Regions from separate parts of the Streptomyces sp. NPDC050658 genome, predicted to be linked through region 3. Evidence: riboswitches for the same ligand, from Rfam matches in the RefSeq annotation. Region 3 holds a riboswitch; each other region holds the start of a gene.

The links. A riboswitch is a leader RNA that binds a small molecule or an ion and turns the genes downstream of it on or off. The one in region 3 is predicted to bind cobalamin.
Region 1: linked by a shared signal. The riboswitch ahead of ACIBKX_RS19545 (ribonucleoside-diphosphate reductase subunit alpha) and the one ahead of ACIBKX_RS06325 (ABC transporter substrate-binding protein) in region 3 are both predicted to bind cobalamin.
Region 2: linked by a shared signal. The riboswitch ahead of metE (5-methyltetrahydropteroyltriglutamate--homocysteine S-methyltransferase) and the one ahead of ACIBKX_RS06325 (ABC transporter substrate-binding protein) in region 3 are both predicted to bind cobalamin.
Region 4: linked by a shared signal. The riboswitch ahead of ACIBKX_RS03355 (prenyltransferase/squalene oxidase repeat-containing protein) and the one ahead of ACIBKX_RS06325 (ABC transporter substrate-binding protein) in region 3 are both predicted to bind cobalamin.

The regions. Positions count from the first base shown of each region.
Region 1 covers NZ_JBITGM010000005.1:263,087-270,623, reverse strand. The annotation lists gene ACIBKX_RS19545 (ribonucleoside-diphosphate reductase subunit alpha) at 1-2,063, opposite strand, end outside; cobalamin riboswitch at 2,201-2,332, opposite strand; gene ACIBKX_RS19540 (hypothetical protein) at 2,426-3,154, shown strand; gene mctP (monocarboxylate uptake permease MctP) at 3,298-4,917, opposite strand; gene ACIBKX_RS19530 (DUF3311 domain-containing protein) at 4,944-5,213, opposite strand; gene ACIBKX_RS19525 (YbdD/YjiX family protein) at 5,334-5,531, opposite strand; gene ACIBKX_RS19520 (carbon starvation CstA family protein) at 5,528-7,537, opposite strand, start outside.
Region 2 covers NZ_JBITGM010000010.1:62,425-69,961, forward strand. The annotation lists gene metE (5-methyltetrahydropteroyltriglutamate--homocysteine S-methyltransferase) at 16-2,325, opposite strand; cobalamin riboswitch at 2,486-2,642, opposite strand; gene ACIBKX_RS30140 (spore germination protein GerW family protein) at 2,745-3,173, shown strand; gene ACIBKX_RS30145 (amino acid adenylation domain-containing protein) at 3,189-7,537, opposite strand, start outside.
Region 3 covers NZ_JBITGM010000001.1:1,412,752-1,420,288, reverse strand. The annotation lists gene clpS (ATP-dependent Clp protease adapter ClpS) at 74-388, shown strand; gene ACIBKX_RS06340 (DUF2017 domain-containing protein) at 459-1,055, shown strand; gene ACIBKX_RS06335 (amino acid permease) at 1,456-2,925, shown strand; gene ACIBKX_RS06330 (M67 family metallopeptidase) at 3,027-3,449, shown strand; cobalamin riboswitch at 3,413-3,570, shown strand; gene ACIBKX_RS06325 (ABC transporter substrate-binding protein) at 3,637-4,605, shown strand; gene ACIBKX_RS06320 (iron ABC transporter permease) at 4,602-5,630, shown strand; gene ACIBKX_RS06315 (ABC transporter ATP-binding protein) at 5,627-6,445, shown strand; gene ACIBKX_RS06310 (putative leader peptide) at 6,515-6,616, shown strand; gene ACIBKX_RS06305 (MoaD/ThiS family protein) at 6,771-7,049, shown strand; gene ACIBKX_RS06300 (cysteine synthase) at 7,056-7,537, shown strand, end outside.
Region 4 covers NZ_JBITGM010000001.1:718,389-725,925, forward strand. The annotation lists gene lanKC (class III lanthionine synthetase LanKC) at 1-644, opposite strand, end outside; gene ACIBKX_RS03330 (ferredoxin) at 872-1,105, opposite strand; gene ACIBKX_RS03335 (aldehyde dehydrogenase) at 1,105-2,571, opposite strand; gene ACIBKX_RS03340 (DoxX family protein) at 2,693-3,046, opposite strand; gene sigJ (RNA polymerase sigma factor SigJ) at 3,075-3,992, opposite strand; gene ACIBKX_RS03350 (MBL fold metallo-hydrolase) at 4,239-5,288, shown strand; cobalamin riboswitch at 5,352-5,477, shown strand; gene ACIBKX_RS03355 (prenyltransferase/squalene oxidase repeat-containing protein) at 5,600-6,820, shown strand; gene ACIBKX_RS03360 (SCO2322 family protein) at 6,817-7,521, shown strand; gene ACIBKX_RS03365 (energy-coupling factor transporter transmembrane component T) at 7,530-7,537, shown strand, end outside.

The sequences.
Region 1 (7,537 bases), on a different contig from region 3:
GCACGGACGTCGGCCGGGATCCAACCGAAGCCCTGCACCGAGCCGTTGGACTCGCGCAGCGCCTCACGGGTCTGCGCGTCCCATACGCCGAGCCGCTTCAGCTCCTCCACCAGGTAGGCGTTGACCTGGAGGAACTCACCACTCAGCGTCTCGCGCTTGAAGAGGTTGGAGACCTGCGGCTCGATGCACTCGTAGACGCCCGCGATGGAGGCGATGGTGGCGGTCGGCGCGATGGCGAGGAGCAGCGAGTTGCGCATGCCGGTCGCGGCGATACGTTCCCGCAGCGCGGCCCAGCGCTCCGGCCAGTTGAGCTCGACGCCGTAGTGATCTGGGTGCAGAACGCCGCGCGCCGTGCGGGTCTTCTCCCAGGCGGGCAGCGGGCCGTTGCGCTCGGCGAGGTCCGCGGACGCCTCGTACGAAGCGAGCATGATCCGCTCGGCGATACGGGTGGAGAGCGCACGCGCCTCGGGGGAGTCGAACGGCAGCTTCAGCTGGAAGAAGACGTCCTGGAGGCCCATCGCGCCCAGGCCCACCGGCCGCCACTTGGCATTCGACCGTCCGGCCTGCTCGGTCGGGTAGAAGTTGATGTCGACGACACGGTCGAGGAACGTGACGGCGGTGCGGACGGTCGCGTCGAGCCGCTCCCAGTCGATGCCCTCGCCGGAAGGCAGGACGAACGCGCCGAGGTTCACCGAACCCAGGTTGCAGACCGCCGTCTCGCCGTCGTCCGTGACCTCCAGGATCTCCGTGCAGAGGTTGGAGGAGTGGACGGTGTGGCCGGGCTCCGCCGTCTGGTTGGCGGTGCGGTTGGCGGCGTCCTTGAAGGTCATCCAGCCGTTGCCGGTCTGCGCGAGGGTGCGCATCATGCGGCCGTACAGATCGCGGGCCGGGATGGTCTTCTTCGCGAGCCCGGCGGCCTCGGCCGCGCGGTACGCGGCGTCGAACTCGTCGCCCCACAGGTCGACGAGTTCGGGCACGTCGGCCGGCGAGAACAGCGACCAGTCCTGGTCGGCGGCGACCCGGCGCATGAACTCGTCCGGGATCCAGTGCGCGAGGTTGAGGTTGTGCGTGCGGCGCGCGTCCTCACCGGTGTTGTCGCGCAGCTCCAGGAACTCCTCGATGTCGGAGTGCCAGGTCTCCAGGTAGACCGCGGCGGCGCCCTTGCGGCGACCGCCCTGGTTCACGGCGGCGACCGAGGCGTCCAGCGTCTTCAGGAACGGCACGATGCCGTTGGAGTGGCCGTTCGTGCCGCGGATCAGCGAACCCCGGCTGCGGATACGGGAGTACGAGAGGCCGATGCCGCCCGCGTGCTTGGAGAGGCGCGCGACCTGGTGATAGCGGTCGTAGATCGAGTCGAGCTCGTCCAGCGGCGAGTCCAGGAGGTAGCAGCTGGACATCTGGGGGTGGCGGGTGCCGGAGTTGAAGAGGGTGGGCGAGGACGGGAGGTAGTCCAGTCGGCTCATCAGGCGGTACAGGGCGGCGACTTCGTCCACGGCGCGGTCGCTGCCGTCCTCCGCGAGACCGCTGGCCACGCGGAGCATGAAGTGCTGCGGGGTCTCGATGACCTGCCGGGTGATCGGGTGGCGCAGGAGGTAGCGGCTGTGCAGGGTGCGCAGGCCGAAGTAGCCGAAGCGGTCGTCGCCGTCGAGGTCGATCAGCGCGTCCAGGCGGGCCGTGTGCGCGGCCACGAACTCCTGGGTGCGGTCGGCGATCAGGCCCTCGCGGTGGCCGACCGCGATCGAGCCGGAGAAGGACGTCACGCCCTGCGAGGCCGCTTCCTCGCGGATGCCGATGGTGAGCAGCCGGGCCGCGAGCCTGGAGTACGCCGGGTCCTCGGAGATGAGCCCCGCGGCCGCCTCGGTGGCCAGCGTACGCAGCTCCGCCTCGTCGGCCCGGGCGGACCGGCCGCGCAGCGCGGCGGCGGCGACCCTGCCGGGGTCGGCGTCGGGGAGGTCGGCGGTGAGGTCGGTCAGGGTACGCAGCAGCGCGGTTCCCGGTCCGTCGGCGGTCTGCTGACCGCCGGTGGTCTGCGCTGACGCAGGTTCGGCTGGCGCGATGGTCACGTGGAGCACTCCCTCGCTCGGCTCAGAGCCTGGGGGAGGGGTGAGGGGCACACGGGCGACCGGCCCCGGACAGGGCTGTGTTCCGCGTCCACCAGCCCATTCCACGAGGCCCGGACGTCGTCGGCACCCGGACCGGACGGAACGGGTGCGCTGTCGGCAGGTCCTCGGACTCATGAGTACGGCAAATGCGTACTCATACACCGTTGCGGGACAGTTCCGGACTTGCACCGGATTCCCCTGCGGCGGCAGCGAGCACGAGCATACATCTTGTGCTGGCTCTGAGCGGCAGCCCCACATCTTGTGTCGGCGCGGCTATCCCCTAGGGTGGCGCCCGAACTGATCGCCGAACAGGGGGAGGCGCGGTGCGAGGGCGGGGTGCGGGCTGTGCGGCGGTGCTGCTGTTGGCGCTCGCCGGGTGCGGGGACGGCGGGCAGGAGGCGCAGGAGGCACCGAAGCGGGCGCCCACGGCAGCGGCAGGTGTCGACGGCGACGTCGATCCCGGCAAGGTGTTCACGGACGCCGAGTTGAAGGCGGCGCTGCTTCCGGCGCGGGCGGTCGGCCCGAAGGCGGAGGCGATCGAGGCCGGCGTGGGGCGCTTCAACCAGCACTACGGGGGCGGAGACTGGGGCGCGTGCGATCGGGGCGCCAAGGCGCGCGCGGAGCTGTTCGCGATGCGGGGGAGCAGCGCCGGACACATGATCCGCGGCTTCCCCGGGGCGGTCGCCGACGACGGGGACCCCTTCGTCACCCAGAGCCTGGTCTCGATGCCGACCGGGCGGGCCGAGCGGTACGTGGAACTGCGCAGGCAGCTCCACACGGCGTGCCCCGGCGTCACCGTCGACACCGAGGCGGCTCCGGTCGAGGAGCATCGCGAGGCCCGCGAGCTGCCGGACCTGGGCGACGAGGCGATCCTGGAGACCACGCGGACCACGGGCGGCGACGAGTACGACGGGACCCCGCACTACGAGGTCGAGGCGCGGGTCGGCGGCGTCCTCGTGATCGTCGGCGCGGGCACCGACAAGGACCTGACGGTCTCTTCGGCGGCCAAGGCGGTGCAGCGGGTGCGCGCGGAGCTGTACAAGGCCTCGTGAGGCGCACACGGCTGCGGGCCGCCGGATGGCTCCGGCGGCCCGCATGACGTACGTACGAAGCGATCACGTACGTACGAAGCGATCACGTACGTACGAAGCGATCACGTACGTACGAAGCGATCACGTACGTACGAAGAAGAGGCTCAGTGCCCGCCCGCTCCCGCCGTCGCCTTCGGCAGTTCCTGGACGACGCCCGGGTCGCCCGCGTCCGCCGTGTAGTCCTCGGGAGAGGTCTCGTCGACGCCGTCGGGGGCCTTCACAGCGCGCAGGACGAAGGTCATGACCACCGTCACGATGACGTTCAGGACGAACGCCGTCAGGCCGATGTAGCCGATCTCGCCGATGCCGGGGATCTCGTCGGACGAGCCGCCGAAGTGCTTCTGCGTGGGCGAGGCGACCCCGTACGCGGCGAGCGTGCCGTAGGCCATGCCGACCGCCCAGCCCGCGAGCAGCGCCCAGCGGTGGAACCACCGCGTGAACAGGCCGCCGACCAGCGCGGGCATGGTCTGCAGGATCCAGATGCCGCCCAGGAGCTGGAAGTTGATCGCGACCGTCTTGTCCATGGTGAGGACGAAGGCGAGCGCGCCGACCTTCACCAGGAGCGAGACGAGCTTGGAGACCTTGGTCTCCTGCGCGGGTGTCGCGTCCGGCCTGATGAAGTCCTTGTAGATGTTCCTGGTGAAGAGGTTCGCGGCGGCGATCGACATGATCGCGGCGGGCACGAGGGCGCCGATGCCGATGGCGGCGAACGCGACGCCGGTGAACCAGTCGGGGAACATGTTCTCGAACAGCTGCGGGATCGCCAGCTGGCCGTTCTCCACCTTCACCCCGGCCGCGATGGCCATGAAGCCGAGCAGCGCGAGCAGGCCCAGCATCAGGGAGTACAGCGGCAGGATCGTGGTGTTCTTGCGGATCACGTTGCGGCTCTTCGAGGAGAGCGTCGCCGTGATCGAGTGCGGGTACATGAAGAGCGCGAGCGCGGAGCCGAGGGCCAGGGTCGCGTATGTCCACTGCCCGGCCTCGCCCGGCGCGAGGCCCGCGACGGGCTTGCCCGCCGCCTCGTTGGCCGCCGAGAACTTGTCGCCCGCCGCCTGGAAGATCTCGTCGAACCCGCCCAGCTTGATCGGGATGTAGATGATCGCGACGGCGATGACGAGGTAGATCAGACCGTCCTTGACGAACGCGATCAGGGCCGGGGCCCGCAGACCCGACGAGTACGTGTACGCGGCGAGCACCGCGAACGCGATGAGCAGCGGCAGGTCCTTGATGAACCAGTTGGTGTCCGGCCCGCCGCCGACGCCCATGACGTCGAGCACGGCCTGGATGCCGACCAGTTGGAGCGCGATGTACGGCATCGTGGCGAGGATGCCGGTGACCGCGACGGCCAGCGAGAGCCCCTTGGAGCCGAAGCGCCCGCGCACGAAGTCCGAGGTCGTCACATAGCCGTGCTTGTGCGAGACCGACCACAGGCGCGGCAGGAAGGTGAAGATCAGCGGGTAGACGAGGATCGTGTACGGCACCGCGAAGAAGCCGGCCGCACCCGCCGCGTAGATCGCCGCGGGGACGGCGACGAACGTGTACGCCGTGTAGAGGTCGCCGCCGAGCAGGAACCAGGTGACCCAGGTGCCGAACGACCGTCCGCCCAGGCCCCATTCGTCCAGGCTCTGCTCGTTCTCGGCCTTGCGCCAGCGCGCGGCCATGAAGCCCATGACCGTCACGGCGACGAAGAAGAAGATGAAGACGGCGAGTGCGACGCCGTTCACGCCACCTGTGCCCGAAGCAAGCGTCGTCACTGGTCAGCACCTCCCTGGGCCTGCTCGGCCTTGCGGGCGCGCTGGTCACGCTGCCACAGCTGGTACGCGATCATCGTGAGCGCCGTGGATATGAGCACCCACAGCATCTGGTACCAGTAGAAGAACGGGATGCCGATGAAGGTCGGGTCGACCTTCGCGTAGGAGCTCACCCAGAGCATCGCCACGAACGGCGCGACGAGACAGAGGGCAATGACCACGCGGACCGGCGTGATCACCGGTCTGCTCACTTCAGGCGCATCTGACACTTCGCGGCTCCGCTCCCTCGCTTATCCCACCTTTAACGTGCGGGAAATCTAAGCGAGAGTCTTGATCTATGGAACCCCTGTCCGGATAACGGACAGGTCAATGTGTCGGCTCAACGGCGGTCAGCAGCAGCGGAACCCCTGGCGTGGGTCCGACTCCTGGCGGTCCGTCCGCATTCGCTCGAACTGCCGCCGCGAGGGCACGGCAGCCCCCGGATGCTCCTTCCGCGCGTGCGCCACATACCGGTCGTACGCCGATTCGTCGGTCAACTCCCTTGCGTACCAACGCATCCAGCGCAACCCCCGCAGCAGCCAGGTCATGGGGTGAGCTCCCGTTCCGCCTCACGCCGCGCCTCGTCCTTCTCCTCGGGCGTGGCGATCAGGCCCGCCGGTGCCGTCAGCTTCGACTCGACGTACGGCGCCTCGCTCAGCTTCGAGGACGCCGGATTGCGGACGTGCCGGACGCAGACGCGCGCCGCGTCGAGGATCACGATGACGATCAGCAGGGCGAGGGCCGCCGAAAGGACGCCGTCCACCGTGGAGTTGGTGACGACGGTGTGCATGTCGTCCATGGACTTGGCGGGCGGCAGGACCTTCCCGTCGTCGATGGCGTCCTGGTAGATCGAGCGCTGCTTGAAGAAGCCCACGCGCGGATCGTCGGAGAACACCTTCTGCCAGCTCGCGGTGAGCGTCACCGTCGCGTCCCAGGCGAGCGGAATGCCGGTGATCCAGGCCCACTTGAGGCGGCCGGACTTCACAAGAAGTGTCGTGCAGACGGCGAGCGCGACCGCCGCGAGGAGCTGGTTGGCGATGCCGAAGATCGGGAAGAGCTGGTTGATCCCGCCGAGGGGCTCATGCACGCCCACCCACAGGAAGTAGCCCCACAGGCCGGTGACGACCGCGCTCGTGATGACGAGTCCGGGCTTCCAGCTGACCTTCTTGAAGGGCTTGTAGACGTTCCCCAGCATGTCCTGGAGCATGAACCGGCCCACGCGGGTGCCCGCGTCGAGCGCGGTCAGGATGAACAGCGCCTCGAACATGATCGCGAAGTGATACCAGAAGGCCCGCATCGAGCCGCCGGTGACCTGCGAGAAGATCTCCGAGACACCGACCGCGAGGGTCGGCGCGCCGCCCGTGCGCGAGAGCAGCGAGGACTCCTCCACGTTCTTCGCGGCCTGTGCCAGGTCCTCGGGCGAGATGGTGTACCCGAGGTTCGCGACGGCCTGCGACGCGGCCTGGACGTTGTCCCCGATGACGCCCGCCGGCGCGTTCATCGCGAAGTACAGACCGGGGTCGATGATGCTCGCCGCGACGAGCGCCATGACCGCCACGGACGACTCCATCAGCATGGAGCCGTAGCCGATCATCCGGACCTGCGTCTCCTTCTGGATCATCTTCGGCGTCGTACCCGAGGAGATCAGCGCGTGGAATCCGGAGAGCGCCCCGCAGGCGATGGTGATGAAGACGAAGGGGAAGAGCGAGCCCGCGAAGACCGGTCCGTCGCCGCGCGAGGCGAAGTCGGTGACCGGGTCCATCTTCAGCGTCGGCAGCGTGACGATGACACCGACCGCGAGCAGCAGGATCGTACCGATCTTCATGAAGGTGGAGAGATAGTCGCGGGGCGCGAGCAGCATCCACACCGGCAGGATCGATGCGATGAATCCGTACGCCACCAGCCAGATGACCAGCGTGGACGGGGCCAGTGTGAAGGTGTCGGCGAGCGAGGACTCGGCGACCCAGCGCCCGGCGACCAGCGCGATCAGGAGCAGGCCGATCCCGATGAGGGAGACCTCGCTGACCCGTCCCGGCCGCAGGACCCGCAGATAGAAGCCCATCAGCAGCGCGATCGGGATCGTCATCGCGATGGAGAAGGTGCCCCACGGCGATTCGGCCAGGGCGTTCACGATGACCAGGGCGAGCACCCCGAGCAGGATGATCATGATGGCGAACGCGGCGAGCAGCGCCGCGGCCCCGCCGAACGGGCCGATCTCCTCGCGCGCCATCTGCCCGAGCGACTTGCCGTCGCGCCGGGTGGAGAAGAACAGTACGACCATGTCCTGCACGGCGCCCGCGAAGATGACGCCGACGATGATCCAGATGGTGCCCGGCAGATAGCCCATCTGCGCCGCGAGCACCGGTCCCACCAGGGGCCCCGCGCCCGCGATCGCCGCGAAGTGGTGGCCGAGCAGCACCCGGCGGTCGGTCGGATGGAAGTCGATGCCGTTGTCGAGCCGCTCGGCGGGTGTCGCCCGCTTCTTGTCGACCTTCAGGACCTTGTACGCGATGAACTTGGAGTAGAAGCGGTACGCGATGGCGTACGAGCCGAG
Region 2 (7,537 bases), on a different contig from region 3:
CGCGTACGCCCCTGGTCAGAGGGTGGAACGGAGCTTTCGGGCGGCGGTGACGAGATTCTCCAGGGAGGCCCGGACCTCGGGCCAGCCGCGGGTCTTCAGGCCGCAGTCCGGATTCACCCAGAGCCGCTCGGCGGGAATCGCCTCAAGTCCCTTGCGGAGCAAGGCAGTCGCCTCGTCGGCGTCGGGCACGCGCGGCGAGTGGATGTCGTAGACGCCGGGCCCGACCTCCCGGGGATAGCCGGCCGCGGCGAGCTCGTCGGCGACCCGCATGTGCGAGCGGGCCGCCTCCAGGCTGATGACGTCGGCGTCGAGGTCGTCGATGGCGGCGAGGATGTCGCCGAACTCGGCGTAGCACATGTGGGTGTGGATCTGGGTGTCGGGACGGACGCCACAGGTGCTGAGCCGGAAGGACTCGGTGGCCCAGCCGAGGTACGCGGCGTGGTCGGCGGCGCGCAGCGGCAGGGTCTCGCGCAGCGCGGGCTCGTCCACCTGGATCACCGGACTCCCGGCCGCCTCAAGGTCGTTGACCTCGTCGCGCAGGGCGAGGGCGACCTGGCGTGCGGTGTCGGCGAGCGGCTGGTCGTCGCGGACGAAGGACCAGGCGAGCATGGTGACCGGGCCGGTGAGCATGCCCTTGACCGGCTTCTGGGTGAGCGACTGGGCGTACGCGGTCCAGCGGGCGGTCATCGGCTCGGGGCGGGAGATGTCACCGGCCAGGATCGGCGGGCGGACGTAGCGGGTGCCGTAGGACTGGACCCAGCCGTGCTGGGTGGCGAGATAGCCGGTGAGCTGTTCGGCGAAGTACTGGACCATGTCGTTGCGTTCGGGTTCGCCGTGCACCAGGACGTCGATGCCGGTCTTCTCCTGGAAGGCGACGACCTCGCGGATCTCGGCCTCGATGCGCTCCTCGTAGGCGGCCGTGCCGATGCGTCCGGCGCGCAGGTCGGCGCGGGCGGTGCGCAGTTCGCCGGTCTGCGGGAAGGAGCCGATGGAGGTGGTGGGCAGGAGCGGCAGGCGGAGCCGTTCGCGCTGGGCGGCGGTGCGCTGGGCGTACGGCTGGGAGCGGCGGGTGTCCGCTGCGGTGACGGCGGCGGCGCGGGCGCGCACCGCCGGGTCGTGGGTGAGCGAGGAGCCGGCGCGGGACGCCAGGTCGGCGCGGTTGGCGGCGAGTTGGGCGGCGATGGCGTCGGTGCCCTCGGTCAGTCCGCGGGCGAGGGTGGCGATCTCGGTGCTCTTCTGCCGGGCGAAGGCGAGCCAGCGGGCGAGCTGCGGGTCGAGGCCCTTCTCGGCCGCGGCGTCCAGCGGGACGTGCAGCAGGGAGCAGGAGGCGGCCACGTCGACCCGGTCGGCCAGTCCGAGCAGGGTGCCCAGGGTCGCCAGGGACTGCTCCAGGTCGTTGATCCAGACGTTGCGGCCGTCGACGACTCCGGCGACCAGTCGCTTGCCGGGCAGGCCGCCGACGGCGGCGAGGTCGTCGAGGTTGGCGGCGGCGGGTCCGGTGAAGTCGATCGCGAGTCCGTCGACGGGTGCCTTGGCGAGGACGGGCAGGGCCTCGCCGAGCCGGTCGAAGTAGGAGGCGGCGAGGAGCCGGGGCCGGTCGGTGAGGGCGCCGAGTTCGCGGTAGGCGCGGGCGGTGGCGTTCAGTTCGGCGGGGGTGCGGTCCTGGACCAGGGCGGGTTCGTCCAGCTGGACCCAGTCGGCGCCCGCCGCCCGCAGGTCGGCGAGGACTTCGGCGTACACGGGAAGGAGCCGGTCGAGCAGCGTCAGCGGCTCGAAGTCGGGGGCGACGCCGGGGGCAGGCTTGGCGAGCAGCAGATAGGTGACGGGGCCGACCAGGACGGGGCGCGCCTTCAGTCCGAGGCCGAGCGCCTCGCGCAGTTCGGTGACCTGCTTGCGGGAGTCCGTGGCGAAGACGGTGTCGGGCCCCAACTCGGGGACGAGGTAATGGTAGTTGGTGTCGAACCACTTGGTCATCTCCAGCGGCGCCACGTCCTGTGTGCCGCGCGCCATGGCGAAGTATCCGTCGAGGGCGTCGGCCTCGACCGCGGCGCGGTGGCGGTCCGGGACGGCGCCGACCATGACGCTGGTGTCGAGGACGTGGTCGTAGTACGAGAAGTCGCCGGTCGGCACCTCGTCGACACCGGCGTGGGCGAGCCTGCGCCAGTTGGCGCGGCGCAGTTCGGCGGCGGTCAGGCGCAGGGCCGCGGCGTCGACGCGGCCCTTCCAGTAGCCCTCGACGGCCTTCTTCAGCTCCCGGTCGGCGCCTTGCCGGGGGTAGCCGTAGACGGTGGCGCCGGCGGTGCGGGCCGTGGGTGTGGCGGTCACGGAACTCTCCTTCGCGAGTACTCGTCCTGGGTTCCCGGAACCGGCGATGGCGCGAAGGATGGCGAAGGGGGCGGCCCCCTCCAGGGGTGCCCGCCGCTGCCGCCGACCCGCCCTCGAGGTCACCGAGATTCCGTGCGCTCCGTCGCGCACGGGCAGTGGCAGGTCTTCGGACTCGCGGGCACGCCAGGCCTCTCGGAGGAGGACGAGGCACCTACTGGCCGTCGCTTCCCGGACCCGCTCGGGTCCAGTGCGTATGACGGCGGTCGTTCCCGCTCACCGCTGCGGGGCAGTCCCGGATTCCCACCGGGTTCCCTCTTGCGACGCGCCTGCCTGGCGGGCAGGGCGAACCAGCTGCGTCGGTCAGCCTATACGGCCTATCGTGAGGCCGCGTCGTACATATCGCCCCCAGGAGGCACCCGATGACCGCCCCGGACGTTCCGGCCAAGACCACCCCGCCGGTGGACGTGGCCGCCGCCCACGCCTCCGTCACCCCGCTGCAGCGGCTCACGGAGAAACTCGGCGACCAGGCGTCGGTGAAGGTCGTCTACGGCGAGCCCGTCACCACCGACGGCGTCACCGTCATCCCGGTCGCCGAGGTCGGCTTCGGGGTCGGCGGCGGCATCGGGAGCAAGGGCGCGGCCGCCGAGGGCGCCGCGAGCGGCGAGGACGGCGCGGCCGGGGGCGTCCGGGCCCGGCCGCGCGGCTTCATCGAGATCAGGGACGGCGCCGCCGTGTACCGGCCGATCCGTACGCCCTGGCTGGACGTCGCCGTTCCGCTGGCCGCTCTCGTGGTGGGCGCCGCCGCCCCGCCGCTGGTCCGCCGCTTCCTCGGCAGGCGCCGGGGCTGAGCCCTCGCCTCCTCGTCAGCGGGCGCTCCTGTCGACCCTGCGCAGCTTCGGCTGGTTCGCGGCCGGCGCGTTCTTCACCACGAGGGCGAGTTCCGCGATGTCCGGGGCCTCGTACACCGCGCGGATGAGCACGGTCACCCCGAGCGTCTTGCCGATCCTGCTGGTGAGCCGGGTCGCGAGGAGTGAGTCGCCGCCCAGTTCGAAGAAGTTGTCGTCCAGGCCGACCCGTTCGATGCGGAGCACCTCGGCGATCAGCTCGCACAGCTTCTCCTCCTCCGGGGTGCGCGGCGCGACATAGGCCTTGCCCTGGACCGCCGGTTCGGGCAGCGCCCGCTGGTCGAGCTTGCCGTTCTGGGTGAGCGGCAGCTCTTCGAGCAGGACGTGCGCGGCGGGCAGCATGTACTCGGGCAGCGCCGCGCGCAGCCTGTTCTGTACGTCGGTGAGCAGCGCGGCGCGGCCCGACCAGCGCTCCGGTGCGCCGACGGGCGCGGGGGTCCTGGGCGCGTCCGTCGCGTCCGTCGCGTCGGGGCGGCGGGCGTAGATGTTGTAGAGCGTCGTGTTGCGCAGCAGCCGGTTGTCCTGTTCGCAGACGAGGTCGTAGCCGAGGGCCTCGAGCAGGGTGACGACCTTGTCCAACTGGCCGTCGACGTCGTGGAGTTCGACGACGAGCTGGCGGATCTTCGGCCAGTCGCGGGCGTGGATGCCCTTGAGCACCTCGTACTCGGCGTTCTCCACGTCGATCTTCAGCAGGTCGATCCGGTCGATCGACTCCTCCGCGACGATCTCCGAGAGGGTGCGCAGCCGGCAGACGAACTCCTCGCTGTCGAGGCGGGCGTCGACGACCTCGTCGACGAGTTCGTCGGCGGCGGCCGCCTCCGGACCTCCCTCGGCCAGCGACTCCTGGTTGCGCAGATAGGAGCGGACCAGGTCATGGGCCTGCTCGGCGGTGGTCACGCTGGAGGAGATGACGGTGTTGTGGCGGTAGAAGGTGAACGTCTCCTCCTTCGCCCGGGCCGCCAGACCGCAGTCGTACACCTTGGCGTTGATGCCGTGCAGCGCCACGTTGCGGCGCAGCGAGTCGAACACCGGCGGGATCGGCTCGAAGGCGTAGATCCGGGTGTCCGGGCAGCGGCTGCCCGCGAACAGGGTGAACAGGCCGATGTTGGCGCCCACGTCGACGATGGTGTCGCCGTCCTCGATGGTGATGCCGTTCCGCAGATATTCGAGGTGCGTGAAGATCTCGTCGTAGAGGAAGTCGGTCTCGCTCTTGTTCTGCTGGAACACCGTCAGGCCGTTGGGCAGTTCGTACGTCCGTGCGTGCGCCTCCGGGTCGGTGCGCTCCAGGCGGAGCAGTTCGCGCACGGCGGGCGCGGTGTCCGCCGCCGGGACGAGATAGGCGACGAGGCGCTGGTCCCGGCCGTCCTCGTGGGCGCGCACCAGGACGCGGGCGTCCTGGACGGCGGGGTGTTCGGCGAGCCGGGCCTCGATCTCGCCCAGTTCGATGCGGAATCCGCGGATCTTCACCTGGTCGTCGTTGCGGCCCAGGTACTCCAGGGAGCCGTCGGGCAGTCGGCGGGCCAGGTCTCCCGACCGGTACATCCGGGCGCCGGGCTCCCCGCAGAACGGGTCGTCGAGGAAGCGCTCGGCGGTCAGCTCGGGCCGGTTCAGATAGCCGCGGGCCACGCCGGCGCCGCCGACGTACAGCTCGCCCGTGACGCCGATGGGCGCGGGGCGGGCGTGCGCGTCAAGGACGTAGGTGCGCAGGTCGGGGATGGGCCGCCCGATGGGGCTCACGGTGCGCCCGGTGTCGGCGGCCGTCAGCGGGTGGTAGGTGACGTGGACGGTCGTCTCGGTGATGCCGTACATGTTCACCAGGCGGGTGTCCTTGTTCACCGCGCGCCGCAGCCAGGGCCCCAGCGAGGCGACTTCCAGGGCCTCGCCGCCGAACACCACCACGCGCAGGGCGTGCGGCTCGGGGTTCTCGCCCTGGGCGGTGACGAGCTGCCGGAACGCGGTCGGCGTCTGGTTCAGGACGGTCACGCCCGAAGCGCACAGCAGCCGGTAGAAGTCCTGCGGGCTGCGCGTGACCATCTGCGGTACGACGACGAGTCGGCCGCCGTGCAGCAGCGCGCCCCAGATCTCCCACACCGAGAAGTCGAAGGCGAACGAGTGGAACAGCGTCCAGACGTCCCACGCGCCGAAGCGGAACCAGTCGTCGGTCGAGGTCAGCAGGCGGACCACTTGGCGGTGCTCGACCATGACGCCCTTGGGCACCCCGGTCGAGCCCGACGTGTAGATGACGTACGCCATGGCGGACGGCGTCAGCTCCGGCACGGACAGGTCGTCGGCGTCGAGGGTCTCCCACCGGTCGGCGTCCCTGCGGACGTCGACCACGGGAATCGACGTGACGGCGAGTCCTTGCGGCAGTTCCCCGTCGGTCACCAGGACGCGCGGCGCGCTGTCGTCCAGGGCGTGGGCCAGGCGGTCGGCCGGGGACGCCGGGTCGAGCGGCACATAGGCGCCGCCCGCCTTCAGGACCGCGAGCACGGCGACCGGCATCCGCTCGCTGCGCGGCAGGCAGAGCGCGACCGGTACGTCCGGGCCCACGCCGAGCCCGCGCAGGTGCCGCGCCAACTGGTTGGCCTGGTGGTTGAGTTCGCGGTAGGTGAGGCGGCGGTCCTCGAACTCCACGGCCACCGCGTCCGGCGACCCTGCGGCCACCTCCTCGAACCACTGGTGCAGGCATCGCGTCACCGGCTCCGCCGGGGGCACGTCGTTGAACTCCGTGAGGATGCGGTGGCGTACCGCGTCACTCAGGACGGACAGCTCCAGGACGGGGCGCCGCTGCGCGCCTTCGGTGGTGAGGGCGTCGACGAGGCGGGTGAGGGCGGTCTCCAGGTAGCCGACGACGAGTTCGGCGTCCGGGGCCGGGCCGTTGCCCGCGTCGAGGGCGAGCCTGAGGGCGAAGGCGTTCCCGAGGTCGTCGACCGTCAGGACGACGGGGTGCCCGCCGGCGTCGGCGCGGCCGGTGGCCTCCGGGCCCCGGTAGTCGAGGACGGTGTTGAACAGCGGGGTCTCGGGCGGCACCGCGCTGAATCCGTGGGCGACGGCGGGCGGGGTCTGAGCGAGCCGTGCCAGGTCGCGCAGCGTCCCGTCCAGGGCGGGCACCAGGTCGGCCGGGGCGGCCTCGCTCAAGTCGACGCGTACGGGAAGGGTGTTGACGACGGTTGCGGGGGCGCCCGGGGACTCGCCGCGGCCGGTGACGACGGTGCCGAAGACCACGTCGTCCCGCCCGCTGCACGCCGCCACGACCAGCGCGAGGCCCGCGTGGAACAGGGCGTCCGTGCCGACTCCCAGCTGCTGCGCGCAGGCACGGACGCGGGCGCCGAGGGCGGCGTCCAGCGGGCGGCTCGGCGCGGGTTCCCGGTGGCGGCCGTCGCCGGTGCTGCCCTGGAGGCCGAACGTCAGGGTGGGTTCGGTGACGTCGCCGAGCGCGGCCCCGAAGTGGTCAGCGGGGTCGGCCTCCTCGATCTCCTCGGCGACCGGCAGCGCCGCCACGTCACGCAGCCGGGCCTGCGGGTCCGCCGCGATGTCCGCGAGCACCTGCCCGTACAGGGCGGCCATCTCCTCGGCCTGCGCACGGCTGAACAGGTCCCGCTGGTACTGGAGGTTGAGGCGCAGCCGGTCCCCGTCGGGGTAGACGAAGACCGTCACCGGATACTGGCTCAGGGTGAACAGGCCGATGCCGGTCACGGCGATGCCGGCCGCCTCGCTGGCCTCCGCGATGCCCTCGCGGTCGAGGGGGAACGACTCGAAGCCGATGAGGCTGTCGAACAGGGCGGGAAGTCCGGTGGCCCGCAGCACTTCGGCCAGCCCGTGGTGATGGTGGCCGAGCAGTGCGCCCTGCCGCTCCTGAAGGGTGGTCAGGAGCTGGGCGAGGGTGTCGTCGGGGGCGTAGGGGACGCGTACCGGAACGGTGTTGATGAACGTGCCGACGATCGACTCCGCGCCCGGCAGCGCGGCGGGCCGTCCGGCCACCGCGGCGGCGAGCACCACATCTTGGCGCCCCGTCAGACGGTTCAGTACGACGGCCCAGGCCCCCTGCACCAGCGTGTTCAGGGTGACGCCCACTTCGGCGGCGCGGCGCGGCAGCGCGCGGGCCGCTTCGGCGGGCAGCGGGATGCCGGTCCAGTCGACGTCCACGTCGCCGGAGCCGGGGGTCGCGTGCGGGGCGACCAGGGTCGGCCCGTCGAGGCCCGCGAGCTCCCGCGCCCAGGCGCGGGCCGACTCCTGCCCGTCCTGCTCGGCCAGCCACTCCAGGTACGCGCGGTAGCTGCGGGCCGGGGGCAGCGCCGAGGCGTCGC
Region 3 (7,537 bases):
ATGCTACCCCGCATCTCGTCACTCTGACGATTTCCTGGGCCCATTTGTGCGAGGCCCCCCTACGGGTGGCAGCATGGGTCAAGTGAGTACGGCTCCCGCAGAGATCACACGCCCGGAATCGGACGAAGAGACGTTCGCCGTCCCCGAACCGGACGTCCCCTGGATCACGCTCGTGCACAACGACCCGGTCAACCTGATGAGCTACGTGACGTACGTGTTCCAGACGTACTTCGGGTACTCGAAGGACAAGGCCACGAAGCTGATGATGGATGTGCACCACAAGGGCCGGGCCGTCGTGTCCACCGGCACGCGCGAGGAGATGGAGCGCGACGTGCAGGCCATGCACGGATACGGGCTGTGGGCCACCCTCCAGCAGGACCGCAAGTAGCGGTCCTCCCCAGCAGGACCGCAGACAGCAGGCCGACAGCAGCAGTGGACCGGAAGCAGCGACGCATCTGATGCCAGGACAATTCGAAGCGATCCCCGGGGGCGGCGCCGCCGTCGCGCTCGACGAGGTCGAGATCTCGATCATCCGTTCCCTCGCCGTCCAGCTCCTGGAGCTGATCGGTCCGGGCCCGGCCGAGGACGCCTCCGACGACCCGCTCGCCGAGCTGTTCGCGGAGGGCCCCAGCGAGCCGCCGACCGATCCGGTGCTGCAGCGGCTGCTTCCCGACGCATACGGCGGTCCGGGCAGCGAGAAGGACGACGGCGACGAACTGCGGGCGTACTCCGCGGAGTTCAGGCGCTTCACCGAGAACGACCTGCGGGCCAAGAAGCGCGACGACGCCCTGGCCGTGATCCGTTCCCTGGACTCCATGACGGCGGCGGGCGACGGCGGGGCCGTCCTGAAGCTGTCCGCGGAGGAGTCCCGGCACTGGCTCGGCGCCCTCAACGACCTGCGGCTCGCGATCGGCGCTCGCCTCGAGGTCACCGACGAGGAGGACACGGACCTCCTCTATCAGCTGCCGGACTCCGATCCGCGCAAACCGATGGTGATGGCCTATTTGTGGCTGGGTGGTCTGCAGGAAACGCTGGTCAGCACGTTGCTGGTGTGACCGGCGGTGCGGTCGGCGGTGCGGTCGGCGGTGCGGTCGGCGGTGTGACGAGGACGGCACCGCGCGGCCGGAAATCGATGTAGTCGGCACCTTTTAACAGGTGTTCGCTCAGCGGATCCTCAAATCCGGATAACGATCGCGTCACTTCAATGCCCGCGTATGCCACACCAAGGGAATTTTGTCCGCTTCTTCCAGTGGTGTGCGCCACACGCCGCTCAGTCGATCACTGTCACGGCCGTGATAAATCTTCACGACCACTCGGTGACGCCACCCATGTCGCCGAGGGCGCTCGGACCGGCAGACCGCCGGTAGCACTCCATCCATATCCGGGGGGATCAGGACCTGATCCGTGGCCATACGCAGACTGCGGGCACGGATCAGCGTGGAGAAAGGCGTCACCATGACCTCAGTGCAGGTCGAAGAGCATCACGACGGCAATGAGGCCGTAAAGGCCGGTTCGGACGGCACGTCCGGCGAGGGCTATCAGCGCGGGCTCGGAGCCCGGCAGATCCAGATGATCGCGATCGGCGGTGCCATCGGCACCGGCCTGTTCCTCGGCGCGGGCAAGGCCATTCACAAGGCCGGTCCGAGCCTCATCCTGGCGTACGCCATCGCCGGCCTCGTCATCTTCTTCATCATGCGCGCCCTGGGCGAGCTGCTCATGTACCGCGCGGTGTCGGGCTCCTTCTCGGAGTACGCGCGCGAGTTCATCGGCCCCTTCTTCGGCTACGTGACCGGCTGGACGTACTGGCTCTTCTGGGTCGTCACCGGCATCACGGAAGTCACGGCGGCCGCCCAGTACATGCAGTTCTGGACACATGACTCCATTCCGCAATGGGCGTACGCGCTGATCTTCACGGTCATCCTGTACGGCGCCAACCTGATCTCCGTGAAGCTCTTCGGCGAGCTCGAGTTCTGGTTCTCGATGGTCAAGGTCACCGCGATCATCGGCATGATCCTCATCTGCGCCGGCATCCTCACCATCGGCTTCTCCGACGCCGGTGACACCGCCTCCGTGACCCACCTGTGGGACCAGGGCGGCTTCTTCCCGAACGGCATCGGCTCCACGCTGATGACGCTGCAGATCGTGATGTTCGCCTTCCTCGCCGTCGAGCTGGTCGGCGTCACCGCGGGCGAGTCCAAGGACCCGAAGACCGTCCTGCCCAAGGCCATCAACACCGTGCCGTGGCGCATCGCCGTCTTCTACGTCGGCGCGCTGATCATGATCCTGTCGGTCGTGCCGTGGACGAGCTTCGTGCCGGGCGTCTCCCCGTTCGTCGCCGCCTTCGACAAGATGGGCCTCGGCGTCGGCGCCGCGATCGTCAACTTCGTCGTCCTGACGGCCGCGCTCTCGTCCTGCAACTCCGGCATGTACTCCACCGGCCGCATGCTGCGCGACCTGGCGCTGAACGGCCAGGGCCCGCAGTTCTTCACCAAGCTCACGAAGAACGGCCTGCCGCTGGTCGGCACCACCTTCTCCGCCGCGCTGATGCTCGTCGGCGTGTGGATCAACTACCAGTGGCCGGGCGAGGCGTTCAACTACGTCGTCTCCTTCGCGACCATCTCCGGCATGTGGGCCTGGATCATGATCCTGGTCTGCCAGATCAAGTACCGCCGCAAGTCGGACCGCGGCGAGCTGCCGAAGTCGACCTTCCGGGCGCCGGGAGCTCCGTTCACCAGCTGGTTCGCGCTGCTCTTCATCGGCATGGTGATCGTGATGATGGGCATCGACAAGGACGCCCGCATCTCGCTCTACGCGGCCCCGGTCTGGGCGCTGATCCTGGGCGTCGGCTACCTGGTCATGAACAGGCGCAACGGTCAGGCGACGGGCGGCGGCGAGTCCGCGCCGCAGGACGCGATCAAGTCCTGACGCTCGCCTGATGCGGGCCGGACTGCGGCCCGGTCCCAGCATGTGGGCCCACCCGTACCACTCCTCGGTACGGGTGGGCCCCTCTGCTTATCCTGGCTCCCATGCTGACCCTGACCCAGGCCCTCCACGACCAGATCGTCGCGCACGCGCGCCAGGACCACCCCGACGAGGCCTGCGGCGTGGTCGCGGGTCCCGCGGGCAGCGGACGCCCCGAGCGGTTCATCCCGATGCTGAACGCGGCCCGCTCGCCCACGTTCTACGAGTTCGACTCGACCGACCTGCTCAAGCTCTACCGCGAGATGGACGACCGCGACGAGGAGCCGGTGATCGTCTACCACTCGCACACGGCGACCGAGGCCTACCCCTCGCGCACCGACATCACGTATGCGAACGAACCCGGCGCGCACTACGTCCTGGTCTCCACGGCGGACACCGACGGCGCCGGCGAGTTCCAGTTCCGCTCGTACCGGATCGTCGAGGGCGAGGTCACCGAAGAAGAGGTGAAGGTCGTCCAGGCATACTGAGCCTCACCTTTGAGGCGGCAGGACCCAGGAAGCCGGTGCGAATCCGGCGCGGTCCCGCCACTGTGACCCCGCCCTCCCCGGGCGGGTCAGTCAGGAACTGACCTGCCGCCTTCTCCCACGGATACAAGGGACGCGGAATCCCTTGGAGGAGGCAAGCCCGGTCATGCCCATACCCATGTCCATGCCCATGTCCCACCGCCTGCGCGCGCTCACCGCCGCGGCCCTGCTGGTCCCGCTCGCCGCGTGCTCGTCGTCCGCGGACTCCGGGAAGGACGGCTCCGGAGCGGGCCCGAAGGCCGCGGGATTCCCGTACACCGTCACCAACTGCGGCGTGAAGACGACGTACGACGCACCCCCGAAGCGCGCCGTGACGATGAACCAGCACGCCACGGAAGTGATGCTGGAGCTGGGCCTCGCCGACCGCATGGCGGGCACGGCCTATCTGGACGACAAGGTCCTCCCGAAGTACGCGAAGGCGTACGGGGACATCCCGGTCGTCGCCAAGGAGTACCCCTCCTACGAGAAGCTCCTGGCCGCGAACCCCGACTATGTCTACGGCGGTTACGCGAGCGCCTTCCAGGCGGGCGAGGGCCGCAGCCGCACCGCACTCGCCAAGTCCGGCATCGACAGCCGCCTCAACGTGGAGGGCTGCGCGAAGCGGCCGGTGTCGATGGACGACGTGTACCGCGAGGTGCGGGAGGTCGGCAGCACGTTCGGGGTGCGGGAGCGGGCGGACCGGTGGGTGAGCGCGGCGAAGCGCGAACTGGCCGCGACGGAAGGCAGGTCGAAGGACCGCGACCCCGTCCCGGTCTTCGTGTACGACAGCGGGGACAAGTCGGCGTTCACCCTGGGCGGCCGGGGGATCGGCAACGACATCATCAAGCGTGCGGGCGGCCGCAACGTCTTCGAGGACCTGGACAGGTCCTTCGGCGACGCCTCCTGGGAGTCGGTCGTCGACCGCAGGCCGGAACTGATCGTGATCCTCGACTACGGCGGCACGACCGTGGCCCAGAAGAAGCGCCGCCTTCTGGACGACCCGGTCCTGGCGGACGTCCCCGCCATCAGGCACAAGCGCTTCGCGGTGCTGCCCCTGTCGGACGCGGTGACGGGGGTGCGGGCACCGGCGGCGGTGAAGAAGCTGGCGGACCAGCTGTGAGGTTCTCTTTCGGGGCGGTCGTCGCCGGGCTCCTCCTGGCCCTCGCGGCGGCGGCGACCGCCGGACTGGCCCTGGGCTCGGTCCGTATCCCCGTGGCCGACGTCCTGGAGATCCTCGGCGGCGGAGCCGACCCCTCCCCGTTCCGCACGATCGTCCTGGACGTGAGACTCCCCAGAGTCCTGCTCGGCGCGGTCGTCGGCGCGGGCCTGGCCGTCATAGGCACGGTCCTCCAGGCGCTGGTGCGAAACCCCCTGGCGGACCCCTTCCTCCTGGGTGTCTCCTCCGGCGCCTCGGCCGGGGCCGTGGTGGTGATCGTCCTCGGCAGCGCCTTCGGCCTGGGCGCGGGCCTCGCCACCACCGTCACGATCCCGGCGGCAGCCTTCGCCGGGGCCCTGTTCTCCCTGGCCCTCGTCTACGCCCTGGCCCGCGCGGGGGGAAACTTCGCCACCGGCCGGCTGATCCTCGCCGGAGTCGCCGTCTCGTACATCCTCTCCGCCCTGACCAGCCTGATCCTGGTCACCGCGGACAGCGCGGACCACCTCAAGGAAGTCCTGTACTGGACGCTCGGCGGGCTCGGCAGCGCCCGCTGGGACATGCTGGCGCTGCCCGCGGGCGTACTGCTCGTCGGCACGGCGCTGCTCGTCGCCCTGGCCCGCCCGCTGGACCTGCTCCTCGTCGGCGAGGAGGGCGCCACGGTGCTCGGCCTGGACACGGCCCGGTTCCGGGCGGCCGTCTTCGTCCTGGCGTCGCTGCTGACCGGCGTACTCGTCGCGTACAGCGGAGCGATCGGCTTCGTCGGCCTGATGGTGCCGCACGCCGCCCGGATGCTGGTCGGCGCCGCGCATCGCGCGCTGCTTCCGGTGGCGGCGCTGATGGGCGCGGTGTTCCTGGTGGCGGCGGACCTCGCGGCACGCACGGTCGCCGCACCGCAGGACATCCCGGTGGGGGTGCTCACGGCGCTGACCGGCGGCCCGTTCTTCCTGTGGCTGCTGCGCGGGAGCCGGAGCGGGGAGGCCGTCATATGACCGTCCTGCGTACGGAGAACCTCTCCTACCGGGTACCGGGGCCGGGCGGCCGCCTCCTCGTCGACGACGTCACCCTGCACGCCGCCGATGGCGAGACCATCGGCATCGTCGGCCCCAACGGCAGCGGCAAGACGACCCTGCTGCGCTGCGTGTACGGCACCCTCGCGCCCACCGGCGGCCGCGTCCTCCTGGACGGCGACGACCTGGCGGGCCGGTCGGCGAAGGAACGGGCCCGCAAGATCGCCACGGTCCCGCAGGACGGCCAGGGCGGATTCGAGCTCACCGTCCGGCAGATCGTCGCGATGGGCCGCTCCCCGCACAAGCGCTTCTGGGAGGCGGACACGGCGCGGGACGATCGACTGGTCGACGCGGCGCTGCGCCGGGTCGGCGCGGACGGCCTCGCCCACCGCACGTTCGCCCGTCTCTCCGGCGGCGAGCGGCAACGCGCCCTGGTGGCAAGGGCGTTGGTGCAGGATCCGGCCGTGGTCGTCCTGGACGAGCCGACCAATCACCTGGACATCCGCCACCAGCTGGAGATCCTCGGCCTGGTCCGCGATCTGGGCACGACGAATCTGCTGGCCCTGCACGACCTCAATCTGGCGGCGTACTACTGCGACCGTCTGTACGTCCTGCGGGACGGCCGCCTGGCCGCGTCGGGCGCCCCGAAGGAGGTCCTGACCGGCCAGCTGCTCGCGGAGGTGTACGGGGTGGCGGCGGAGGTGGCGGTGCATCCGGCGACGGGGGCGCCGACGGTGACGTATCTGCCGTCGCGCGGACTGCCGGCCACGGGCGCCGACGGCCCGGCATCCACGTGATGGACGTAAATCGTCCGCGATGTGAGATCACATTCCAGAACCCGGACCGGGAATCGATACGATGACCGCATGGTTCCCCACGACGTGAGCGACAAGATGCCGGGCATGCTGCTCGTTGCGCGTCTGCACGTCGATTTGTGCAGGCTCTCGAGCGCGATCTGTTCGCGCTGACCGCTGCCGCCGTACGGCCGTGAGCCGCGGCGCACCCGTGCGTACCGGGCACCCGCACATACGCACCCGCACCGAAGCACCCGCACTGACGCACCCGCACGACCGGGCCGCCGCGCGCCCACCCACGTGACTTCTTCCGACAGGAGCCCCAGCCATGGCCATCGAGGTCCGCATCCCGACCATCCTCCGCACCTACACCGACGGCGCCAAGGCCGTCGAGGGCAGCGGGGACACCCTTGCCGCGCTCTTCGCCGACCTCGACTCGCGGCACGCGGGCATCGCCGAGCGCATCGTGGACGGCGACAAACTGCGCCGCTTCGTGAACGTGTACCTGAACGACGAGGACGTCCGCTTCCTGGACGGCATCTCCACCAAGCTCACCGACGGCGACAACGTCACGATCCTGCCGGCCGTGGCCGGCGGCATGGTCTGATCCCGGATGCCCCGCTACGACTCCCCGCTGGCGGCGGTGGGCAATACGCCCCTCGTCCGCCTGCCGCGGCTCTCCCCCTCCGACGACGTCCGCATCTGGGCGAAGCTGGAGGACCGTAACCCGACCGGTTCCATCAAGGACCGCCCGGCGCTCCACATGGTGGAACAGGCCGAGAAGGACGGCCGGTTGACGCCCGGCTGCACGATCCTGGAGCCGACCTCCGGCAACACCGGCATCTCGCTGGCGATGGCGGCGAAGCTCAAGGGCTACCGCATCGTGTGCGTCATGCCGGAGAACACCTCGCAGGAGCGGCGCGACCTGCTCGCCATGTGGGGCGCGGAGATCATCTCGTCCCCCGCGGCGGGCGGCTCCAACACCGCCGTCCGGGTCGCGAAGGAGCTGGCGGCGGAGCACCCGGACTGGGTGATGCTCTACCAGTACGGGAACCCGGACAACGCGGGGGCGCACTACGCGACGACGGGCCCGGA
Region 4 (7,537 bases), 690 kb from region 3:
AACGCCGGCAGCGTCACCCACTCGGGCACCCGGAAGGCCGGGTCGCGCGTGTCGGGGACGAGGCGGCCCTCGCCGTCCTCGATCGCGGTGACGAGCGCACCACTGCCGTCGACGCACATACGGCGCGTGAAGCCGCCGTATCTGACGTACAGCGGGCCGTCCTGCCAGCGCAGGTCGGTGAGGATGTAGGGCCCCTCCGCCCCTTCGAGGATCTTGCCCAGCTCCCGTAACACCGAGTGGAGTCGATCCTCGTCGGCCGGGTAGATCGTGGCGAACTTCCCGCTGCCGTCCCGCCCCGCGTACTTGGAGTTGCGCAGGTGCAGCAGGTGGCGGCCCGCAACGAACTTGAAGGGGACGGCGCGCGGCACGCAGTAGTCCCACACGGCCGCGGCGGTGCGGTCCGCGTTGTCCAGGGTGGCGGAGACATGGATCTTCCAGCCCTGCGCGGGTCCGGGCCGCCAGTGCCCGTCCTCGTCGACCGGGCCGAGGCTCAGCCAGTCACCGGCGCGCGCCGAGCGCCAGCCCTCCGGGACCACGCGTCCCGTCGTCGCGAACTCGGGGGCGCTGGTGCCCACGGACAGGCGGTCCGGAGTCTCGTAGAAGAGTCTGTCGGCCAGACAGTAGACCTCGTACCGCTTGTCCACGGTGTCCCCTCCCCATGCGGCGTCGCAGAGAGAGTTGCAGACCGCAAACGGGGCGGACAGTCACAGATGTCATCGAAGCGGCATGCGGAACGCACGGGTTAAGTACCGTTCGACCTGTTCGAGCACACCTGACATACACGGAATGCCCACCGGACGACTCCCGTGGCGTAACGGAAGTGAAGACTCCTCCAGAAGCGAAATCCCCCGGTCCTCCGGAGCGAAGTCCCTCAGTCCTCCGGCGGGAACACGACCTCCCCGCTCCCCGTCAGGGTGATCGTGATCGCCTCGACCGGGCAGCCCTCGGCCGCCTCCAGGACCTTCTCGTTGGCGTCGGTGTCGGCGGCGACCGGATGCGACTGGCGGGCCGAGTCGAGCTCGAAGCCGCCGGGCGCGGTCAGCACGCACATCCCCGAGCCGATGCACACGGACCGGTCCACCTCGACGTGCCAGCGGTCGCCCATCAGACACCGGTCCCTTCATGTCCCGCGGGGAGGTGGATCATCTTGTGCTCGAAGTACTCGCCGTACCCCTCGGGCCCGAACTCCCGCCCCAGACCGGAGTTCTTGTAGCCGCCGAACGGTCCGAGCATGTCGAGGCTGAAGGTGTTCACGGAGTACGTCCCGGTGCGCACCTGCCGGGCGACGTCGATGCCGCGCTCCACGTCCGCCGTCCAGACGCTGCCGCTGAGCCCGTAGTCGGAGTCGTTGGCGATCTTCACGGCCTCGCTCTCCTCGCCGTACGGCAGAAGGCAGATGACCGGGCCGAAGATCTCCTCGCGGGCGATGCGCATCGAGTTGTCGACGCCTCCGAAGAGCGTCGGCTCGACGTACCAGCCCTGGTCGAGTCCGGCCGGACGGCCGCCGCCCGTGAGGATCTTGGCGCCCTCCTCCTGGCCGATGCGGATGTAGTCGAGGGAGCGCTGCTGCTGGCGTTTGGCGACCAGCGGGCCGAGTTCGGTCTCCGGGTCGAGCGGGTCGCCGACCTTGAGCGCACAGGCCGCGGCGGCGAAGGCCTCGGCGAACTCGTCGTAGCGGGAGTGCGGCACGAGGATGCGGGTCTGGGCCACGCACGCCTGGCCGTTGATCATCCAGGCGAAGGGCACGATGCCCGCGACGGTGCTCGCCGCGTCGGCGTCCGGCAGGATCACCGCGGCCGACTTGCCGCCCAGCTCCAGGGTCACGCGGGTGAGGTTGCGGGCCGCGACCTCCATGACCCGCTTGCCCGCGGCGACCGAGCCGGTGAACGACACCTTGTCGACGCCGGGGTGCGCGACGAGGTACTCGGAGACCTCGCGGTCCGCGGAGATGACGGAGAGCACGCCCTGCGGCAGCCCCGCCTCGGTGGCGATCTCGGCGAGGATGTACGCGTCGAGCGGCGCTTCCGGCGAGGTCTTGAGGATGACCGGGCAGCCGGCCAGGAGCGCGGGGGCGAGCTTGGCGGCGGCGGTGAACTGCGGGACGTTCCAGGGGACCACGGCCGCGACGACACCCACCGGCTCACGCCGTACGAGGATCTTGCCGAGCGCCCCGTCGCGCGCCTCCTCGTAGGTGAAGTTCCGGGCGACGGTGAGCGCCGAGTCCCAGACCATCATCGCGGCGAGGGCCTGCACCATCACGCTGGAGGTGTAGGGGGTGCCGTTCTCGGAGGAGATCACGCGGGCGATCTCCTCGTGGCGTACGGCGATCGCGTCCTTGATCTTCGTGATCACCTCGATCCGCTCGTCGAGGGTCATCCGGGGCCAGGGGCCCTCATCGAACGCCTTGCGCGCGGTGGCGACGGCCCGGTCGACGTCGGCGGGCGCGGCGTGCGGCACCCGGGCGAAGACCTGGCCCGTGTGCGGTGAGACCACCTCGATGACGTCCTTGCCGAGGGGGTCCACCAGCTCCCCGCCGATGAACAGCTGTCCGTGTTCCACGAGCTCGGTCATGGCTGACTGCCTCCTGCGGGGTTCCGCGGTACGGGCACGCTTTCTGACACTTCCTCAGAATGGCTTCGCAGAACTGATACCAGTTCTACTTCGAGGAGTCCACGGGGATGTCACGGCGGCGTCAGATCCCCCGGTGGGCGACTCCGACGAGCAGGGACGCGAGGGCCAGCGACCAGAAGGCGAGGGGGAATTGGAGCGTGTACACCCGCGCCCGCAGATGGCAGAGGACGGCGCCGGTGAAGTAGAGGACGAGCCCGACCCCGGCGGCCACGCCGATCCACGGCACGGCGAAGCCCGTCAACAGGCCGACACCACCGGCGAGTTTGAGATGGCCGAGCGGGAAGAGCCAGGAGCGCGGGACGCTGACCGCGTCCATGTTCGCGAGGACCTGGGGCGAGCGGACGTAGTCGACGCAGGCGGCCCAGAAGTTGGCGGCAGCGGTCAGCAGGGTGACGGTGACGTAGGCGACGAACATGAATGGCTCCGGTGCGGTGCGGGGACGTTCAGGTGAGGTGGGCGAGCTTGTCGGGGTTGGTGACGTTGTAGAGGCCGCACACCTGCTCGCCGTCCGGTGCCAGGTCGAGGACGAGCACGGCGAACGGGGCGCCCCCGTCGAAGAGGACCACCGAGGGGTCGCCGTTGATGTGGCAGTACCGGATGTCGGCCCCCGCCGTCCGGTGCGCGGCCCGCTTCAGGAGCAGCTCGGTCACCTTGCCGCTGCCGTGCACCGGGCGCGGTCCTGCGGCCGGCGCCTTGCCCCCGCCGTCGACCCAGAGCACGACGTCCGGCGCGAGCAGCCGCAGCAGGGTCTGCGCGTCCCCTTCGGCGACCGCCTCCGCGAACCGCCGGGTGACCTCGGCGCGGCGGCGCGCGTCGGCGTGCCCCTCGGGGCGCCGGGCCCGCACGTGTTCGCGGGCCCGGTGGGCGAGCTGCCGCACGGCGGCCGGGGTGCGGCCGATGATCCCGGCGGTCTCGGTGTGCGCGTACCCGAAGACCTCGTGCAGCACGAACACCGCGCGCTCCAGCGGCGAGAGGGTCTCCAGGACCACGAGGAGGGCCATCGAGACGGACTCGGCGCGCTCGACCGCCTCGGCGGCGTCCGGCACATGGCCGGGGTCGACGGCGCCGGTGAGCAGCGGCTCGGGGAGCCAGGGGCCGATATAGGTCTCGCGGCGCCGGCTGATGGCCGCCTGCCGGTCGAGGGCCTTGTTCATCGCGATGCGTACGAGATAGGCGCGCGGGCTCTCGATCGGCCGGGCGTCACGGGCCGCGTGCCGGGGCGCCCAGGCGAGCCAGGTCTCCTGGAGGACGTCCTCGGTGTCGGCGACGGTGCCGAGCATGTTGTAGACGAGGGAGAACAGCAGCTCGCGGTGGTCGACGAAGGCGCGGGTCGCGTCGTCCGCCTCGGAAGTGCCGGACATGTGGGTCTCCTCTTGTCTTCTCTGCGGAGCCCTGTTCATGTCTTCTCTCGCGGGGCTCTGTGTCCTAGGACTCCGCGGGGCGGTCCGGGTGTGACATCGGGTCCGCCGAATGTGACCGTCGCCTCACTTCCGTCTGCCGCCGCCAAGCTCCCTGACGAAACAGTCGACTTGGGCGATCATTGGAACTAGTTCTAGTTACGGCGACACAGAGCCGCCGCAGAGAGCCATGGAGAGATGAGGCGCCCGATGACGCAGGTGACCGATCCGCAGGTGACCGAGCACGGCGGTGGCGTATGGAGCGTCAAGGTCCCCATCCCCGACAACCCCCTCGGCTTCACCCTGGTCCATCTCCTGGACACCGACGGCGGGCCCGTCCTGATCGACACGGGCTGGGACGACCCGACGTCCTGGGACACCCTGGCCGCCGGTCTCGCCGCGTGCGGTACGTCCGTGGAGGCGGTGCACGGCGTCGTCATCACCCACCACCACCCCGACCACCACGGCCTGTCCGCCAAGGTCCGCGAGGCCTCGGGGGCCTGGATCGCGATGCACGAGGCCGACGCGGCGGTGGTGCGGCGCACCCGCTCCAACCCCTCGGAGCGCTGGTTCGACTACATGGCGCGGAAGCTGACGGCCGCGGGCGCCCCCGCCGAGCACGTCGCCCCGCTGCTCGCCGCGCGCGACGCGGGCCGCGCACCGAGGCTGCCCGGCCTGCAGCCCGCGCTCCCCGACCGGGACATCACTCCGGGCGAGCTGCTCGAACTGCCGGGCCGCAGGCTCCGCGCGATCTGGACGCCGGGCCACACCCCCGGCCACGTCTGCCTGCACCTGGAGGAGGAGCACCCGGCGGGGCTCGCGGGCAACGGCCGCCTCTTCTCCGGCGACCATCTGCTCCCCGGGATCACCCCGCACATCGGCCTGTACGAGGACCCGGACGACGACACGGTGACGGACCCGCTGGGCGACTACCTCGACTCCTTGGAGCGGGTCGGCCGCCTGGGTCCCGCCGAAGTGCTGCCTGCCCACCAGCACACGTTCACCGACGCACCGGCCCGCGTCCGGGAGATCCTGGCCCACCACGAGGAGCGGCTGAACGACCTGCTCGCCCTGCTCGCCGACCCCCTCACCCCCTGGCAGCTCGCCGAGCGCATGGAGTGGAACCGCCCCTGGGCCGAGATTCGCTACGGCTCGCGCAGCATCGCCGTGTCGGAGGTGGAGGCGCATGTGCGGCGCCTGGTGAAGCTGGGGCGCGCGGAGGCCGTGGGGAACGATCCGGTGCGGTACGTGGCGGTGTGAGGCCGCCGCGGTGTGGCGCGGGCCCCGGGCGCCCAGGGTCACTCGCGCTACGGGCCGGTAGAGTGAGCCCGTCGTCATCATGCCCGTACAGGGGGAAGCCGGTGCGAATCCGGCGCTGACCCGCAGCCGTGTAACACCGCCCCAAAGCGGTGAACAGCCGGAATGCCCGGTACGGAACATGACCGGCTCGCCTCATCGGACCCCCCGATGAACGGCACCGTCGAGGTATACGGAGCCGGAGCCGCCCGGAGCCGTGCCCGTCGCGCGCCCGTGCTGCCCCGCTCCCCGCAGGGAGAGGCACCCGCCGCATCATGAACGTTCGCCGCAGCGCAGCGGTCCTGGCCGCCGTCGCCGTGTTCGGTTCGGCCGCCGCCCCGGCCGCCTTCGCGGACACCGCGAAGCCGTCGCCCTCCGCCAAGCTGCCCTCCGGTCTGTACGGCGACAAGGACCCCAAGTTCGACGGGGTGTTCCGGCAGTCGTACGCCCTGCTCGCCCAGGACTCGGCCGGGGTGAAGCCCGCCGACAAGTCCGTCGACTGGCTCACCGGCCAGCAGTGCGCGAGCGGCGGCTTCGCCGCGTACCGCGCGGACGCGGGCGAGCCCTGCGACTCCAAGACGATGGTCGACACCAACGCGACCGCCGCCGCCGTGCAGGCGCTCACCGCGCTCGGCGGTCAGGACAAGGCCGTCAAGAAGAGCGTCGGCTGGCTGAAGTCCGTGCAGAACAAGGACGGCGGCTGGGGCTACAGCCCCGGCATGGACTCCGACGCCAACTCGACCGGCATCGTGATCGGCGCGCTCACCGGCGCGGGCGAGAAGCCTCAGTCGGTGAAGTCGCAGGACGGCAAGTCCCCGTACGACGCGCTGCCGAAGCTCGCCATGGACTGCGGCAAGGACGGCGGCGCCTTCGGCCTCGCCGACATGAAGACCGGCAAGCTCGCGCCGAACGCGGACGCGACGGCGGCCGGTGTGCTCGGCGGCTACGGCCGGGGCCTGGTCGTGGCCCCGTCCAAGGCGACGAAGCCCGCGTCCCCGAAGTGCACGGAGGCGAAGACCGCCGAGCAGGCCGCGTCGAACGGCACCGGCTACCTCCTCAAGACCCTCGCCAAGACCGACGACCACCTGATGTCGGCGATGCCCGGCGCCAAGGCCCAGCCCGACTACGGCAACACCGCGGACTCCGTGCTCGCGCTCGCCGCGGCCGGTCAGCCGGAGCAGGCGAAGAAGTCGGCGCAGTGGCTGGCGGAGAACTCCGCGGACTGGGCGAAGACGTCCGGCCCGGCCGCCTACGCCCAGCTGATCTTCGCCGCCCACGCCTCGGGCCTCGACGCGCGCGACTTCGGCGGCGCGGACCTGGTCAAGCAGCTCAACGCGCAGGGTCCCGCCCCGCAGGCCACCGAGGAGCCGGGCGACAAGAAGAAGGACGACGACAACGGCGGCGTCAGCGTGTGGTGGATCGTCGGCGTCGGCCTGGTCTTCGGCGCGGGCATCGGCTTCCTCTTCAGCGGCCGCAACAAGAAGCAGCAGCTGTGACCCGTCCCCGTCCGCACCGCCCCGTACGGCTCGTCGTCGGGGCGGTGCTCGCCGCGCTCCTCGCCCCCCTGTTCACGGTCGTCGCCGCCGCGCCCGCACAGGCCGCCGGCTACCGCTACTGGTCCTTCTGGGACCGGGACGGCTCGACGTGGACGTACGCGAGCCAGGGTCCGAGCACCGCGCGGCCCGAGGACGGGGCCGTGCAGGGCTTCCGGTTCTCCGTGTCCGAGGACTCGAAGGACGCCGCGAAGCCGCGCGGCGCCGCCGACTTCGACACGATCTGCGCCAAGACCCCGGCCGAGGACGGTCACAAGCGCGTCGCGCTCGTCATCGACTTCGGTACGCCGGGTGACGCGCCCGGCGGCGAGACCCCGCCGAAGCCGCGGACCGCGTGCGCGCGCGTCGCGGACGACGCGACCAGCGCGGACGCCCTCGCCGCCGTGGCCAAGCCGCTGCGCTACGACAGCAACGCGCTGCTGTGCGCCATCGCCGGCTACCCGAAGTCGGGCTGCGGCGAGCAGGTCGCGGGCGACGGCGGGGCGGACGGCGGGGCCGAGAAGAAGCCCACCGCCGCCGAGTCCGGGGCGTCCGACGCGACAGACGGCTCCGGCGGTCCTTCCGTCGGTCTGATCGCGGGTGTCGCGGCCATCGCCCTGCTCGGTGCCGCCGCCGTCTGGCAGGCCCGCCGCCGCCGCGGCTGAACCGCACGATGACCGG